2 linked regions of the Aquabacterium sp. OR-4 genome follow. The protein of the gene in region 1 interacts with the protein of each later gene in a pairwise test. Links are inferred from orthologs where the notes say so. Each region holds a gene or a part of one and is shown on either strand. Other genes may lie near its edges.

Evidence for each region.
Region 2: the proteins of hemL (region 1) and N4G63_RS10290 interact in binary tests that used the Escherichia coli proteins (3 or more experiments, as listed by UniProt). The link is inferred for Aquabacterium sp. OR-4 from one-to-one orthologs.

Annotation. Positions count from the first base shown.
Region 1 is NZ_JAOCQD020000001.1:1,033,186-1,040,847, reverse strand. The notes cover bases 4,329-7,147. They hold hemL (glutamate-1-semialdehyde 2,1-aminomutase), read left to right. Parts: upstream 4,329-4,992; coding sequence 4,993-6,303; downstream 6,304-7,147. Other genes in these bases: N4G63_RS04335 (D-hexose-6-phosphate mutarotase), read left to right, coding at 6,300-7,136; thiD (bifunctional hydroxymethylpyrimidine kinase/phosphomethylpyrimidine kinase), read left to right, coding at 4,329-4,967. In the rest of the region: N4G63_RS04370 (methyl-accepting chemotaxis protein), read right to left, coding at 1-2,031; N4G63_RS04365 (chemotaxis protein CheW), read right to left, coding at 2,108-2,635; N4G63_RS04360 (response regulator), read right to left, coding at 2,666-3,031; N4G63_RS04355 (response regulator), read right to left, coding at 3,067-3,522; N4G63_RS04350 (rubredoxin), read right to left, coding at 3,597-3,749; more of thiD, read left to right, coding at 3,936-4,328; N4G63_RS04330 (DUF6152 family protein), read right to left, coding at 7,164-7,643. UniProt on the Escherichia coli protein: Aminomutase that catalyzes the transfer of the amine group on carbon 2 of glutamate 1-semialdehyde to the adjacent carbon 1 to form 5-aminolevulinate.
Region 2 is NZ_JAOCQD020000001.1:2,379,389-2,387,076, forward strand. Bases 2,594-5,438 are described here. They hold N4G63_RS10290 (FadR/GntR family transcriptional regulator), read left to right. Parts: upstream 2,594-3,571; coding sequence 3,572-4,306; downstream 4,307-5,438. Other genes in these bases: N4G63_RS10285 (aminotransferase-like domain-containing protein), read left to right, coding at 2,594-3,300; N4G63_RS10295 (ABC transporter substrate-binding protein), read left to right, coding at 4,342-5,438. Also shown: purH (bifunctional phosphoribosylaminoimidazolecarboxamide formyltransferase/IMP cyclohydrolase), read left to right, coding at 1-1,365; N4G63_RS10280 (DUF2917 domain-containing protein), read right to left, coding at 1,337-1,627; more of N4G63_RS10285, read left to right, coding at 1,780-2,593; more of N4G63_RS10295, read left to right, coding at 5,439-5,658; N4G63_RS10300 (branched-chain amino acid ABC transporter permease), read left to right, coding at 5,704-6,600; N4G63_RS10305 (branched-chain amino acid ABC transporter permease), read left to right, coding at 6,613-7,623; N4G63_RS10310 (ABC transporter ATP-binding protein), read left to right, coding at 7,628-7,688. UniProt on the Escherichia coli protein: Transcriptional activator of the glcDEFGB operon which is associated with glycolate utilization, and encodes malate synthase G and the genes needed for glycolate oxidase activity. Also negatively regulates the transcription of its own gene.

The sequences.
Region 1 (7,662 bases):
GTCGGCCTGAATGGTCTTGACCAGGGCCGCGATCTGCCGCGTGGCGTCGCCCGAGCGCTCGGCCAGTCGCTGCACTTCCTCGGCCACCACCGAGAAGCCGCGACCGGCCTCGCCGGCCGAAGCGGCCTGGATGGCGGCGTTGAGCGCCAGCACGTTGGTCTGCTCGGTGATGTCCGAGATCAGCTCGGTGATCTCGCCAATCTCCTGCGAGCTTTCACCCAGGCGCTTGATGCGCTTGGAGGTTTCCTGGATCTGGTCGCGGATGGAGTTCATGCCGCCGATCGAGTTCTGCACCGCGGCCAGGCCGGTCTCGGCGGCGCGCAGCGATTGCCGCGCCACATGTGCCGACTGCTGCGCCTGGGCCGACACCTCGTTGATGCGCTGGGCCATCTGCAGCACCGACTCGCCGGTCTCGCGGATCTCGCGCAGCTGCTCGTCCGACGCGGCCAGCAGCTCGGTGGAGGTGTCGTCCACGCGCTGCGTGGTCTCGGCCACCCGGGCCGCCGTGCCCTGCACCTGCGACACCAGGTTGCGCAGCTCTTCAACGGTGTAGTTCACCGAGTCGGCAATGGCACCGGTGATGTCTTCGGTGACGGTGGCCTGCTGGGTCAGGTCGCCCTCGGCCACCGACTGCAGCTCGTTCATCAGCCGCAGAATGGCCGCCTGGTTGGCGTCGTTGACGCGCTTGGCTTCCTGCTCCTGGCGCTCGGCCTCGAGGGCCTGGGCCTCGGCGATGCCGGCGCGCTGGGCCTGGTCGGTGACGAACAGGCGCAGGAAACCATACGCCGCCGCGGCGATCATCAGCACGCCCAGCAGCAGTGCGATGACGTGCACGGCGCGGAAGCCGCCGGCACTGGCCAGCGCGTCCTGCACCCCTTCGAGACCCTTGCGCAGCGGTTCGCTGTCCTTGATCACCGCGCCCTGGGCTTCACGCGCGCTGGACATGCCCTGCAGGTTGCTCAGGATGGCGCTGGCCTGGGTCTGGGTCTGGCCGAACTGGGTCTTCAGCTTGGCCAGCTGCTCACGGGCCTGCGGCTCCTTGGTGCCGGGCAGGCGCAGCTCGGCGTTGCCCTCGATCAGGCCGTCGACGATCTCGCGGAAGGTGTTCAGGTCCTTGCCGAGCAGAAACACCGCCTCGGGGCTGCCGCCTTCGGTGGTGAGGAACTCGTTGGCGCTCTTGCCGATGCGCTGGGTCAGCATCACCACCTGGCCCACGGCCGACAGCTCGGCCGCCGAGGCGCCCTGCTGCAGCTTGAGCGACGACACGGTCTCGGCGGTGTCGAGCAGGTCGACCGACTGGCGGTTGATCGCGCGCAGCGCCTCGCCCACCTGGGTCAGCGTCTTTTGCTGACCGAGCACGATGGTGGCGTTTTTCTCGGCGCGGTCGACCATCGGCATCAGCGGCGTCAGCTGGTCCAGCGCGGCACCCGAGACGGCCGAGATGCCGGTACCACCGTCCTTCAGCGCGCGGGCGTTGTTGGCCAGCACCGAGACGGCGTCCTTCACTTCGACGAAGGCCGGGGCGTTGCCCACCACCGCCTGCGACACCGCCTTGGCCAGGCGCTGCGACTGCATCAGCGAATGGCCGGTGGCCGCCACCTGGGCCGAGTTGCGGCTGGCCGAGGTGAGGGCAAACACGGTCGACAGCACCAGCAGCAGCAAGCCCACGCCCAGCACGATGGCCAGGATGCGCTGCTGCTCGGCCACCGGGCGCTGGCCGATCAGCGGCAGGCCCGCGGCGGCCGCGCCGGCACCGGCCACGGCGGCCAGGTTCTGACGCGAATCGCTGAAATCGCCACGGGCGTCGGACGGGGGCATCTCCGAGATGATGGCGCTGTCGGTCTCGGCCGGCACCAGGGTCGAGGCCACCGAGGGCGCCTCGAGCACCGAATCGCCCGGCTCGGCAGCGCGTCCCGCGGGCACCTGGCCAGCGTCCATCGCCGCCTGCAGCTCGTCGAAGTTGGCTGGCGCGTTGGCACCCCCCGCCTCGTCACCGCGCCGGTTGCCCTTGAGTTTGTCCAGGAAGCCCATTACATCCCTTTCCCTACTTGCTCGGCCGCGGCGCGGCTCACCTGGGCGGCGGCCAGCGCTCGCCCGGCTTGTCTTGTCAGCCAGCGATGGCCAGAAATTGCGGCTCGTGCGCCAGACCGGCCAGGCTGATCTCCTGCCACTCGCGTCCGGCTGCATCGCGCCAACGCGCCGGCGCAAAGGCCGGGCGCGATGCATTGTCATCAGTTTCTTCGGTGGCCTGCATGTCGGCCGCGTGACGCAAGCCCTCCAGCCGATCCACCAGCAGCGCGCCGTTGACGTTCAGCGCGGCATTGAAGGCCACCAGCCGTGCATGTTCGGGCAAGGGGCCACCGGCCTCGCGCAGCCCCAGGAACGAGGCCATGTCGACCACCGAGCACACACCGCCACGCAGGTTGACCACGCCGCTGAACCAGGGCTGGGTGTGCGGCACCGCCACCATGGTGCCGGTGTCGAAGATCTCGCCAGCCTCCTTCAGCGGAAACAGCAGGCCCTGGCCGCCGCAATCGACCGCCAGCCACGAAACGCCGGGCTGCTCGCTGCGCACCTGCTGCATGCGCTCGGCGAGGCGGGTCTGCAAAGCGCGCAGCGCATCCTTGTTGGCCATGTCGGGTGTGGGTTCCGGGGTGGGCGTGGGTCAGTCGAACTGGCGGATCTTGGCCAGCAGCTCTTCGGCCTTGACCGGCTTGACCACGTAGTCCTTGGCACCCTGGCGCAGGCCCCAGACCCGGTCGGTCTCCTGGTTCTTGCTGGTGCACATGATCACCGGCATGCCGGCATAACGCGGATCGCGCGTGATCGTGCGGGTGAGCTGGAAGCCGTTCTGCCCCGGCATCACCACGTCCATCAGGATCAGGTCGGGCTTTTCTTCGGCCAGGCGCCGCAGCGCCTCTTCGCCGGTCTCGGCGGTGCGCACGCGAAAACCTTCGCGGCGCAGCATCTCCGACAGAACGTGCAGTTCGGTCTTGGAGTCGTCGACGAGCAGGATGTTGTGCACTGGCATCGGATGATTCTCCCGGATCGTGCCCGCGCAGTCGCTCAGCGTTTGGGGGGGTCGGACGGCTCGACGCCGCCCGGGGCCGCGGCCGCCCGGCTGAACTGCTCGACCGCGCGCAGCAGCTGTTCCTTGGTGAAGGGTTTGGTCAGGTAGTCTTCCGAGCCGACCATGCGGCCACGCGCCTTGTCGAACAGCCCGTCCTTGGACGACAGCATGATCACCGGCACGCGGGCAAAGCGCGGGTTGCGCTTGATGATGGCGCAGGTCTGGTAGCCATCCAGGCGCGGCATCAGGATGTCGCAGAAGATCAGGTCGGGCGTGTTGTCGCTGACCTTGGCCAAGGCGTCGTAGCCATCCTCGGCCAGCACCACCTCGTGGCCGCCCTGCTTGAGGAATATCTCGGCCGAGCGCCGGATGGTGTTGCTGTCGTCGATGACCAGCACCCGGGTGCTGCCCCCGGACGACACCGAGGAAGGGGTGGGCAGAACGTCGTCCACGTCAGGCGATCCTCAGTTCGGGCAATGTGGCCGACTCGGGCGATGGGCAAGCATGGACGCCCCGTGGTGCACGGTCAGGCCGGCACCATCTCGAAGTCTTCCTTGCGGGCACCACACTCGGGGCAGGTCCAGTTCATGGGCACGTCTTCCCAGCGGGTTCCGGGGGCGATGCCATGCTCGGCGTCGCCCGCGGCCTCGTCGTAGATCCAGCCGCAGATGAGGCACATCCAGGTGCGCGGTTCAGTCACGTTGTCGGGCAGGTCACTACAATGAAGCTGGCATTGTAGCCACGGGTTCCCGCCCCCTTTCGTGCGGCCCGCAGCTCGCGCCCGAATTTCCTCTTCCTCCCGCCTGACGGGTTCCTGACGCGGCCAGCGCCGCGCCAGCCGTCAGACCCAACGGACCCGCCATCGATGACCTCCCGCCCCCCTCCCGGCCAAGCGCCCGGCACCGCCGCCGGCGCCCCTGGCGCCGACCAGGCCGCCGAGCCCGGCGACGAAGCGCTGCAGGAGGCGCCCGCGCCGGCCTGCGTGCTGAGCTTCAACGTGGCCGACCCCAGCGGCGCCGGCGGCAGCGCCGGTGATGTGGCCACGCTGGCGGCCATGGGCGCGCATGCGCTGCCGATCACCTGCGGCGTCCTGATGCGCGACTCGGCCGAGATCTTCGACCACCATCCGATCGACGCCGACGTCGTCACCGAGCAGGCGCGCACCATCCTCGAAGACATCACCGTGGCCGGCTGGAAGGTCGGCTTCCTGGGCAGCGCCGAAGGCGTCAGCGCGGTGGCCGAGGTGCTGTCCGACTACCCCGATGTGCCGCTGGTCTCGTACCTGCCCAACCTGGGCTGGCTTGATGAAGACCAGGCCCAGCCCTACCACGAGGCCTTTCGCGACCTGATCCTGCCGGCCACCGAGCTGCTGGTGGGCAGCCACAAGACGCTGACCGACTTTCTGCTGCCCGACTGGGACAGCGAGCGCCCGCCCTCGGCGCGCGAGCTGGCGGTGGCCGCCGGCGAACGCGGCACGCGTTATGTGCTGGTGACCGGCATCATGCTGCCGAGCAAGGGCACCGAGCAGTACATCGACAACGTGCTGGCCTCGCCGCAGGGCGCGATCACCGGCGAGAAGTTCGAGATGTTCGACACCGCCTTCGTTGGTGCCGGCGACACCCTGAGCGCCGCGCTGGCCGCGCTGCTGGCCTCGGGCACCGAGCTGCAGGCTGCCGTTGGCGAGGCCCTGGCCTTCATGGACCAGACCCTCGATTCGGGCTTCCGCCCGGGCATGGGCGGTGTGGTGCCCGACCGCTTCTTCTGGGCCCTGCCCCCGGCCGAGGAGGGCGCCGAAGGCGAAGCCGGCGCACCGGCTGCGGCCGCCGCGCCAGCCGCCAGCGCCGCCGAGCCGGCCGAACCCAAGGCCGCCAAGCCGCCGCCGCGGCGCATGCACTGAGCGCCCACCGATCCGTTCCTTCGTGATGACCACCAGCAACCAAGCCCTGTTCGAACGCGCCCAGCGCGTCATTCCCGGCGGCGTGAACTCGCCCGTGCGCGCCTTTCGCGCCGTGGGCGGCACGCCGCGCTTCATTGCCCGCGCGCATGGCGCCTACATGTGGGACGCCGAGGGCCAGCGCCTGATCGACTACATCGGCTCCTGGGGCCCGATGATCCTGGGCCATGGCCATCCGGCCGTGCTCGAGGCGGTGCAGAAGGCCGCACTGGAGGGCTTCAGCTTCGGCGCGCCCACCGAGCGCGAGGTCGAGCTGGCCGAGGCCATCATCGCGCTGGTGCCCAGCATCGAGCAAGTGCGGCTGGTGAGCAGCGGCACCGAGGCCGGCATGAGCGCCATCCGCCTGGCGCGCGGCGCCACCGGCCGCAGCAAGATCATCAAGTTCGAGGGCTGCTACCACGGCCATGCCGACGCGCTGCTGGTGAAGGCCGGCTCGGGCCTGGCCACCTTTGGCCACCCCACCAGCGCCGGCGTGCCGGCCGAGGTGGTGCAGCACACGCTGGTGCTCGAGTACAACAACCTCGAGCAGATCGAGGCGGCATTTGCCGCCCATGGCGCCGAGATCGCCTGCGTGATGATCGAGCCGATCGCCGGCAACATGAATTTCGTGCGTGCGCAGGTGCCCTTTGTGCAACGCATTCACGCGCTGTGCAAGCAGCATGGCGCGCTGTTTGTCTTTGACGAGGTGATGACCGGCTTTCGCGTTGCGCTCGGCAGCGCGCAAAGCCTGTACGCCCAGGCCATTCCCGGCTTTGCGCCCGACATCAGCGTGTTCGGCAAGGTCATCGGCGGCGGCATGCCGCTGGCGGCCTTTGGCACCACGCGCGAGATCATGAAGCACCTGGCGCCGCTGGGCCCGGTGTACCAGGCCGGCACGCTGAGCGGCAACCCGGTGGCCACCGCCTGCGGCCTGGCCACGCTGACCGAAATCGCCAAGCCCGGCTTCTACGAGGCGCTGGCCGCCAAGACCCAGAGCCTGGTGGCGGGCCTGACCCGTGCCGCGCAGGCGGCTGACATCCCGTTCTGCGGTGACAGCCAGGGCGGCATGTTCGGCTTCTTCTTCTTCGACAGCCTGCCGCAGCACTACAACGCGGTGATGGCCACCGACAAGGCGCGCTTCAACCGCTTTTTCCACGGCATGCTCGACCGGGGCGTGTACCTGGCCCCGGCGCTGTACGAGGCCGGCTTTGTGAGCGCGGCGCACACCGAGGCCGACATCGCCGCCACCGTGGCGGCGGCGGCCGAGGCCTTTGCCGACCTGCACAAGGCGGCCCCATGATCGAGCCGGTGACCGTGCTCGGCCAGCCGGCCATGTGCCTGGTGTCGCCCGATGGCGCGCAGGCCATCGTGCTGCTGCATGGCGCACACATCGTGTCGTGGATTCCGGCCGGCGACGAAGAGCGCCTGTACCTCTCGCCCGAGGCCGTGGCCGGCCCCGGCCAGGCGGTGCGTGGCGGCATTCCGGTGTGCTTTCCGCAGTTTGCGGCGCGCGGGCCGCTGCCGCGGCACGGCTTTGCCCGCACCACCCCCTGGCAGTGGGCCGAAGGCGTGCAGCGCGGCGGCGCAGCCATCGGCGTGCTCAGGCTGGTGAGCGACGAGGCCACGCGCGCGCTGTGGCCGCATGACTTCGAGGCCGAGCTGACCCTGGTGGTGTCGGGCAAGCAGCTGGATGTGGAGCTGGCCGTCACCAACACCGGCAGCAGCAGCTTCGAGTTCAGCACCGCGCTGCACACCTACCTGCGCATCGACGACCTGCTGAAGGCGCGACTGCACGGCGTGCACGACCTGGTCTACGAGGACATGGTCAACGACGGCGAGCGCTGCCACCAGGAGTTCGACCCGATCGGCTTTGTGGGCGAGATCGACCGCGTGTACTGCGAAGTGCAGCACCCGTTCCAGCTGGCCAGCGGCTTCGGCAGGCTGCAGATCGATCAGGAAGGCCTGCCCGACACCGTGGTGTGGAACCCCGGCCCTGACAAGGCCGCCGAGCTGTCGGACCTGCCCGACGAAGACTGGCAGCACTTCCTGTGCGTGGAGGCGGCGGCCATCGACACGCCGGTGCTGCTGGCGCCCGGCGCCGAATGGGCCGGCCGCCAGGGCCTGCTGGCCTGAGCGGCTTTGTGCCGCGCGGGCCGGCACTCAGGCCGGTGACGAGCGCAGGCCGTAGGCCTTGCCGGCCAGCCACAGGTATTCGGCCCGCAGCACCGCGTCGCCCTTTTCGTCGGCGAAGCCAAAACCCAGCACCGCCAGCGCCTGGCCGGCGGTGATCTCGGGCACGCCCCAGGCCTGCAGGCGCGTCAGCGGCGCCAGCTCGATCTGCCACAGCCGGTCACCACGCCGCGGCAGGCGCGTGGCAGCCAGCAGGGCCTTGCCGTCCACCGGCGCGGTCTGCGCCGGCAATGCCCGCGTGGCCAGGTCGGCCGGCAGGGCCGGCGTGGCCGCCAGCTCCAGCTGCAGCTCGGCATGCGGGTTCTTCCAGCTCACCTTCTGCGCCCGGCCTTCCAGCCACAGCGGCCGGGTCTGGTCGAAGCTGCTCCAGCCATGGTGGGCCCGTGCAGCGGGCCAGGCCCACAGCGCGGGGGCGGCCAGCAGCAGCTGGCGGCGTTGCAGGGCGTTCATCGGATCACTCCCGGGGTTT
Region 2 (7,688 bases), 1.3 Mb from region 1 along the record:
CGCCGCGACGTGCCGGCGCACATGGCCGCGCTGGCCGAGCACGGCATCGCCACCATCGATCTGCTGGTGATCAACCTCTACCCCTTCGCCCAGGCCACCGCGCGCCCCGACTGCACGCTCGAAGACGCCATCGAGAACATCGACATCGGCGGCCCGGCCATGCTGCGCGCCGCAGCCAAGAACTGGCAGGACGTGGCGGTGGTGATCGACCCCACCGACTACACCCAGGTGCTGGGCGAGATCGACGCCGGCGGCCTGACCCGCAGCACCAAGTTCGGCCTGGCGCGCAAGGTGTACGCCCACACCGCGGCCTATGACGGCATGATCACCAACTACCTCAGCGCGCTGCAGGCCGGCGCCGAGGACAAGCCCGCGGCCGTGCCGGCCCGCGCCGCCTACCCCGAGACCTACACGCTGCAGCTCGTCAAGACGCAGGACATGCGCTACGGCGAGAACCCGCACCAGAGCGCCGCGTTCTACCGTGAACTGAAGCCCGCCGCCGGCACGCTGGCGCACTGGCAGCAGCTGCAGGGCAAGGAGCTGAGCTTCAACAACATCGCCGACGCCGATGCCGCGTGGGAATGCGTGAAGACCTTCGACGTGCCGGCCTGCGTGATCGTCAAGCACGCCAACCCCTGCGGCGTGGCCATCGGCGCCAGCGCGGTGGAGGCCTACACCCGGGCCCTGAAGGCCGACCCGACCAGCGCCTTTGGCGGCATCCTGGCGCTCAATGTGCCGCTCGACGCCGCGGTGGTGGAGGCCATCAACGCCGCCAAGCAGTTCGTCGAGGTGGCCATCGCCCCGTCGGTCACGCCCGAGGCGCGCGCCATGCTGGCCGCCAAGCCCAACCTGCGCCTGCTGGAAGTGCCGCTGCCGCCGGCCGGTGGCCCGCTGGGCAATGCGCTCGACTTCAAGCGCATTGGCGGCGGCATGCTGCTGCAGTCGAACGACGCCAAGAACGTGGCCGCCAGCGAGCTCAAGGTGGTCACCGAGAAGCAGCCCACGCCGCAGCAGATGGACGACCTGCTGTTTGCCTGGAAGGTGGCCAAGTTCGTCAAGAGCAATGCCATCGTGTTCTGCGCCAACGGCATGACCATGGGCGTGGGCGCCGGCCAGATGAGCCGGCTGGATTCGGCCCGCATCGCCAGCATCAAGGCCGGCCACGCCGGCCTCAGCCTGGCCGGCACGGCGGTGGCCAGCGACGCCTTCTTCCCGTTCCGCGACGGCCTGGACGTGGTGGTGGATGCCGGCGCCAGCTGCGTCATCCAGCCCGGTGGCTCGATGCGCGACGCCGAAGTGATCGCCGCGGCCAACGAGCGCGGCATCACGATGGTGTTCACCGGCACGCGGCACTTCCGCCACTGAGTGGCAGCCCGGCGCGCTGCCGCGCCACGGCCGGCAGGCGCAGGCGCGCCGGCACGGCGCCATCGCACTCGATCACCACGCCGGCAAGGCGCGGCAGCGGCCAGGCCTGGCCGGCGCCGATGAAGTGATCGTCGGGGTCGCCCGGGCAGGTCAGCCAGACGCGGCCGCTGAGCACCTGCAGCAGGCCGTGCCCGCGCGGCAGGGTGAGGGCCTGGCCCGGGGCCAGCTCGATCAGGGCATCGACAGGGGTGGTGGTGTGCATGGCCCCATGCTGGCGGCCTGCCGCCGGGCGCGCCAGACGCACCGGCCACCGCACCCGACCGGCACAGCGCACCGCGCCTGCCCGGCTGTACCGCTGGCATCCGCCCCGATCTGTGCTGGTGCGCGGCAGCGGCGGCGCAGCACAATGCCCGCATGCCCGGGCCGCCTGCCGACGACTCCCCCTCGCGCGGCGACCTGCCGCTGTACCGCCAGCTGGCCGAGCGCCTGACGCTGGCCATCCAGCAAGGCGCGCTGCGCCCCGGCACCCGCCTGCCCTCGGTTCGCCAGGCGGCACGCGAGCAGCTGGTCTCGGTGTCCACCGTGGTGCAGGCCTACCGCTGGCTGGAAGATGCCCGGCTGGTGCAGGCCCGGCCGCGCTCGGGCCATGTGGTGCTGGCCCGGTCGCTGGCCGCGCTGCCCGAGCCCGCCACCTCGGCGCCGCAGCCGCTGCCGCAGGAGGTCGACGTGTTCGATCTCTCCGAGCATGTGATGGAGATGGCCGCCACGCCCGGCGTGATCTCGTTCGGTGCGGTGTGCCCGCATCCCGAGCTGTTTGCCCAGGACCGCCTGCGCCGCGCCCTGAGCCAGGCCACGCTGCGCCAGCGCCAGCTGATCACGCGCTACCCCACCGGCCATGGCGAGCAGGCGCTGCGCAGCGCCATCGCACGGCGCGCACTGGCGCTGGGCTGCGCGCTCGATCCGCGCCGCATCGTCATCACCAACGGCACCAACGAGGCGGTCACGATGTGCCTGCTGGCCGTCACGCGGCCGGGGGACACGGTGGCGCTCGAGTCACCCACCTCGTTCGGCTTTCTGCAGATCCTGCAGTCGCTGCAGCTCAAGGCGCTGGAGATCCCCACCCATCCGCGGCACGGCCTGTCGGTGGATGCGCTGGCCCTGGCCCTGCAAACCCAGCCGGTGCGCGCCGTGCTGGCCGTGCCCACGCTGCAGAACCCGCTGGGGGCCTGCATGCCGCTGGCCGAGCGCCGCCGCCTGGCCGCCCTGCTGGCCGAGCACCGCGTGCCGCTGATCGAGGACGCGATCTACAACGACCTGGCCGAGCGCGATGAATACCGGCGCGCCGTGAAGTCCTTCGACCCCGAAGGCTGGGTGATGCTGGCGGCCTCGTTCTCCAAGACCGTGGCACCGGGCCTGCGCGTGGGCTGGGCCGAAGGCGGGCGCTTTGGCGATGCGCTGCGCCGGCGCAAGATGGCCTGCTCGGGCGGGCACACCGGCGTGGTGGAAATGGCCATGGCCGAGCTGCTGACGCAGCCGGGCTACGAGCCCCAGCTGCGGCGCCTGCGCCAGGTGTTTGCGCAGCGCCTGGCCGAGGCACGGCAGCTGATCGGCCAGCACTTTCCGCGCGGCACGCGGGTCACCGATCCGGCCGGCGGCCTGATGCTGTGGCTTGAGCTGCCCAGCGGCGTGGACGCCATGCAGCTGTTCCGCGACTGCCAGGCCGAGGGCATCTGCATCGCGCCAGGGCCGATGTTCAGCGCCGGCCCGCGCTACCGCCACTGCGTGCGCCTGAGCGTGGGCCAGGGCTGGACCCTGCCGCACCAGCAGGCCATGGCCCGCGTGGGCTGGCTCGCACAGCGCCTGCATGCCCAGCACGACAGGCACGCGGACACGGCGGCTGTCACCACGGCCACGCCCGCCACCAGCATGCCCTGAGCCGCGGCCGGGCAGGCAGCGCGGGCCGCGTTCGACGCGTTCGACGCGCTGGCCGCGCCCGCCGTCCTCGCACGCCGCCCGGGCCGGGCCGGGCCCTGCGCAAGCCTGCACAGCGCCTTGGCGCGCCTGCCGTCTTGTCGCGCAGTGGACATACCGCTTGCGGGTTTGTCTCGTTCCGGTGATCCGCTTGTCGGACAAAGATCCGGCCACGCCGTTGCCCTGTCAGCGGCGCGGGGGCGAGGCAGTCATGGGTGCCCAGGGGCCTGCAGCGGTGTTCCAGCGTGTGGTCGTCGAGCCGGCCTACAAGGCGGTATCGGCGGCCATCGAACGGGCCATCGTCGACGGCGCCCTGCCCCCCGGCGCCGCCCTGCCCACCGAGCACGAGCTGTCCGATCGCTTCGGCGTGCACCGCTCCACCGTGCGCGAGGCCATCCGCCAGGTCGAGCGCGAGGGCCTGCTGCAGCGCGGCGAGGGCCGGCGCCTGTTCGTGTGCCTGCCCGGCGTGCACGACCTGGCGCCGCGCGCCACGCGCGCCCTGCTGCTGCAGCAGACCACGTTTCAAGAGCTCTGGGAGCTGGCCAACACGCTCGAGCCGCTGGCCGCCCGCCTGGCCGCGACACGCGCCGACGCCGCCGATCTGGCGCTGCTGCACGACAACCTGCGCGCCACCGAGGCCCTGGGCCTGGCCCGTGAATCGCACGCCGCGCTGGTGCGGCTGGACATGGCCTTCCATGCCCTGGTGGGCCGCGCCAGCCGCAACCGCCCGCTGATGCTGGCCCGCGAGCCGGTGGGCCTGCTCTACGACCCCACGCTGCAGCGCATCTTCGGCCAGCTGCCGCAGGCTGCGGCGCGCAACCTCGAGGCGCATCGCCAGATCGTGGCCGCGCTCGAGCAGCGCGATGCCGCCGGCGCCGAGCGCTGGACGCACAAGCACATGATCGACTTTCAACGCGGCTTCGCGCTCGCCGGGCTCGACATGGGCACGCCGATCACCCAGCCCACCTAATGCCCGACCGGGGCGACAACAGCAGGAGACGCACGATGGCAAGACCCGAGATCCGCATCCCCGCCCACCGCATGCTGCGCGGCCTGGCCGCCGCTGCCGCGCTGTGCGCCGCCGCGGGCGCCCAGGCGCAAGAGACCTTCAAGGTCGGCGTCGTCAGCTTTCTCTCCGGCCAGGCGGCCGAGAGCTTCGGCATCCCGGCGGTCAACGGCGCCAAGCTGCTGCTCGAGGCCTTCAACAAGGGCGCCGCGCCGGCGCCCTACAACAAGCCCGGCTTCGGCGGCATCAAGCTCGAGTTCGTCTACGTCGACGAAAACGGCGGTGCCACCAAGCAGGTGCAGGAGCTGCGCAACCTGTACGACCGCGAGAAGGTCGATGCCGTGGTGGGCTACGTGAGCTCGGGCGACTGCCTGGCGGTGGCGCCGGTGGCCGAGGAGATGAAGAAGTTCCTGATCCTCTACGACTGCGGCACGCCGCGCATCTTCGAGGAGCGCAGCTACCAGTACGTGTTCCGCACCGCCAGCCATGCGGCGATGGACAACGTGGCGCTGGGCCGCTACCTGAAGGCCAAGAATGTCAAGATCGAGACCTTCAACATGATCAACCAGGACTACGCCTGGGGCCAGGACTCGAAGAAGGACTTCACCTGGACCATGGAGAAGCTCTACCCGGCCGCCAAGCTGGGCGAGGACCAGCTGCCCAAGTTTGGCGCCGGCCAGTACGGCAGCGAGATCTCGGCGCTGATGAAGACCACCGCCGACGTCACCCACAGCAGCCTGTGGGGCGGCGACCTGCAGGCCTTTGTGCTGCAGGCCGGCCCGCGCGGCCTGTTCAAGCGCACCCAGGTGGTGTTCTCGGCGGCCGACCATGTGCTGCCGGGCCTGGGCGACAAGATGCCCGACGGCGTGATCCTGGGTGCGCGCGGCGCCTACGGCCTGATGTCGCCCAAGAGCGCGCTCAACGACTGGTGGTGGGATCTGTACAGCAAGGCGCACAACGTCTATCCGGTGCAGGCGCCCTACCGCATGGTGCAGGCCCTGCTGGGCCTGAAGCTGGCCGCCGAGAAGGCCATCGCCGCCAATGGCGGCAAGAAGCCCTCGCCCGAGCAACTGGCCGCGGCGCTGCGCAACAGCGAATGGGATTCGCCGGCCGGGCGCATCCGCATGAGCAACGGCGGCGGCCACCAGGCCACGCAGGACACCGCCATCGGCAAGACCCGCTACGACGCGGCCAAGAAGATGGTGGTCATCGACGACATCATGCGGTTCCCGGCCAGCTGCGTGAACCCGCCGGCCACCATGAAGAGCGAAGACTGGATCAAGGCCGGCTTCCAGGGCGCCAGCGGCTGCCCCTGAGCGGTCTGCCGCAGCACCTGCACATCCACCCGGGGAGGGCCTCGCATGGCTGAACTCATCACGATCCTGATCGACGCGCTCACCTATGCCTCGTGGCTGTTCATCGTGGCGCTGGGGCTGACCCTGGTGTTCGGGGTGCTGAAGATCCTGAACATCGCGCATGGCAGCTTCTATGCGCTGGGGGCGTATGCGGCGGCCAGCTTCGTGGGCTGGGCGGCCAGCATGCAGTGGGCACCGGCCTTCAGCCTGGTGGCCATGCTGCTGGCGGCGGTGGCGGTGGCCGCACTGGTGGCCCCGCTCACCGAGCGCGGGCTGCTGCGCTTCTTCTACGGCCGCGACGAGGTGCTGCTGGTGCTGGTGACCTATGCGCTGTTCCTGATCATGGAGGACGTCACCAAGCTGATCTGGGGCGCCAACCCCTACTACGTGAGCGAGCCCTATGGCCTGTTCGGCAATGTCGACATCGGCAAGCAGAGCTATGTGGGCTACGACTTCGCGCTGGTGGGCCTGGCCGCCGCGGTGGGCCTGGTGGTGTGGTGGTGCCTGAACCGCACACGCATCGGCAAGATCGTCACGGTGGTCATCCACTCGTCGGAGATCGCCGCCAGCATGGGCATCAACGTGTCGCGCGTCTACATGGGCGCGTTCGCCGCCGGCATCCTGCTGGCGGCACTCGGCGGCGCCTTCACCGCGCCGATGATCTCGGTGCAGCCCGGCGTCTCGGTGGGCGTGATCATCGTCTCGTTCGCGGTGGTCATCATCGGCGGCCTGGGCAGCATCGAAGGCGCCGCCATCGGCGCGCTGATCGTCGGCCTGGCGCGCTCTGTTGCGGTGCACACCGCACCGGTGGCCGAGCTGTTCTCGATCTACATCGTGATGGCCATCGTGCTGATGTTCCGGCCCGAGGGGCTGTTCCAGCGCATCCAGGCGCGCAAGATCTGAGCGGAGGCGCGCATGTCGGCAGTTCTTTCACCCACGCCCGCCGTGGCTGCGCCAGCCAGCGGCTTGGAGGCCGGCCCGGCGGCCGGGGGCGTGCGCCCCGGCCGCACGCTGGCCATCGGCCTGGCCGGTTTTGCGCTGCTGGCCGCGGTGGGCGCGGTGGCCCCCCGGTGGCTGGTGTTCCTGGTCACCATGGCGGCGGCCAATGGCCTGGTGTCGCTGGGCATCATGGGCCTGATGCGCGGCGGCGTGGTGCCCTTCGGCCAGGGCATGGTGTTTGCCGTGGGCGGCTACGCCGCGGCCCTGCTGTTCAACAAGCTGGGCTTCACCGACGCGCTGGGCCTGGCGCTGGCCGGCGGCGTGGCCGCGCTGCTCGTGGCCGCGCCCTTTGCCCCGCTGCTGTCGCGCTACCGCGGCATCTTCTTCGCGATGCTGACGCTGGCGCTGTCGATGGTGACCTACGGCCTGCTGATGAAGCTCGACACCTTTGGCGGCAGCGACGGCTTCAACATGGGCCGGCCCACGCTGCTGGGCCAGGCCTTGCCCGATGCGCGCGCCGGCTATGTGCTGTACCTGCTGACCGTGGCCATCGCCTGCGTGATGGGCCTGCTGATGCGGGTGTTCTTCGACTCGACGCGCGGCCTGGTCACGCTGGCGGTGCGCGAGAACGAGCTGCGGGTGGAGTACCTGGGCGGCTCGGTGCGCCAGGCCATGGCCATCAACTTCCTGCTGGCCGCCTTTTGCGGCGGCCTGGGCGGCGCACTGGCGGTGATGGCGCTGGGCCACATCGAGCCCAACTTCAGTTTCTGGACCACCTCGGGCGAGTTCGTCTTTGTGGCCATCCTGGCCGGCTGGCAGAGCGTGGCCGCGGTGTTCGTGGCCAGCACCGTGCTGGAGGTGGTGCGCAGCTTCTCCAGCGCCTACTTCCCCAACACCTGGCAGCTGGTGCTGGGCCTGTTTCTGCTGTTCGTGATCCGCTTCCTGCCACGCGGCATCGGGTCGCTCTGGACCAAAAAGGGCCGCTGACACCATGACCCCGATGCTGGAGGCCACGGGCCTTGAAAAGCGCTTCGGCGCGGTGGTGGCGGCAC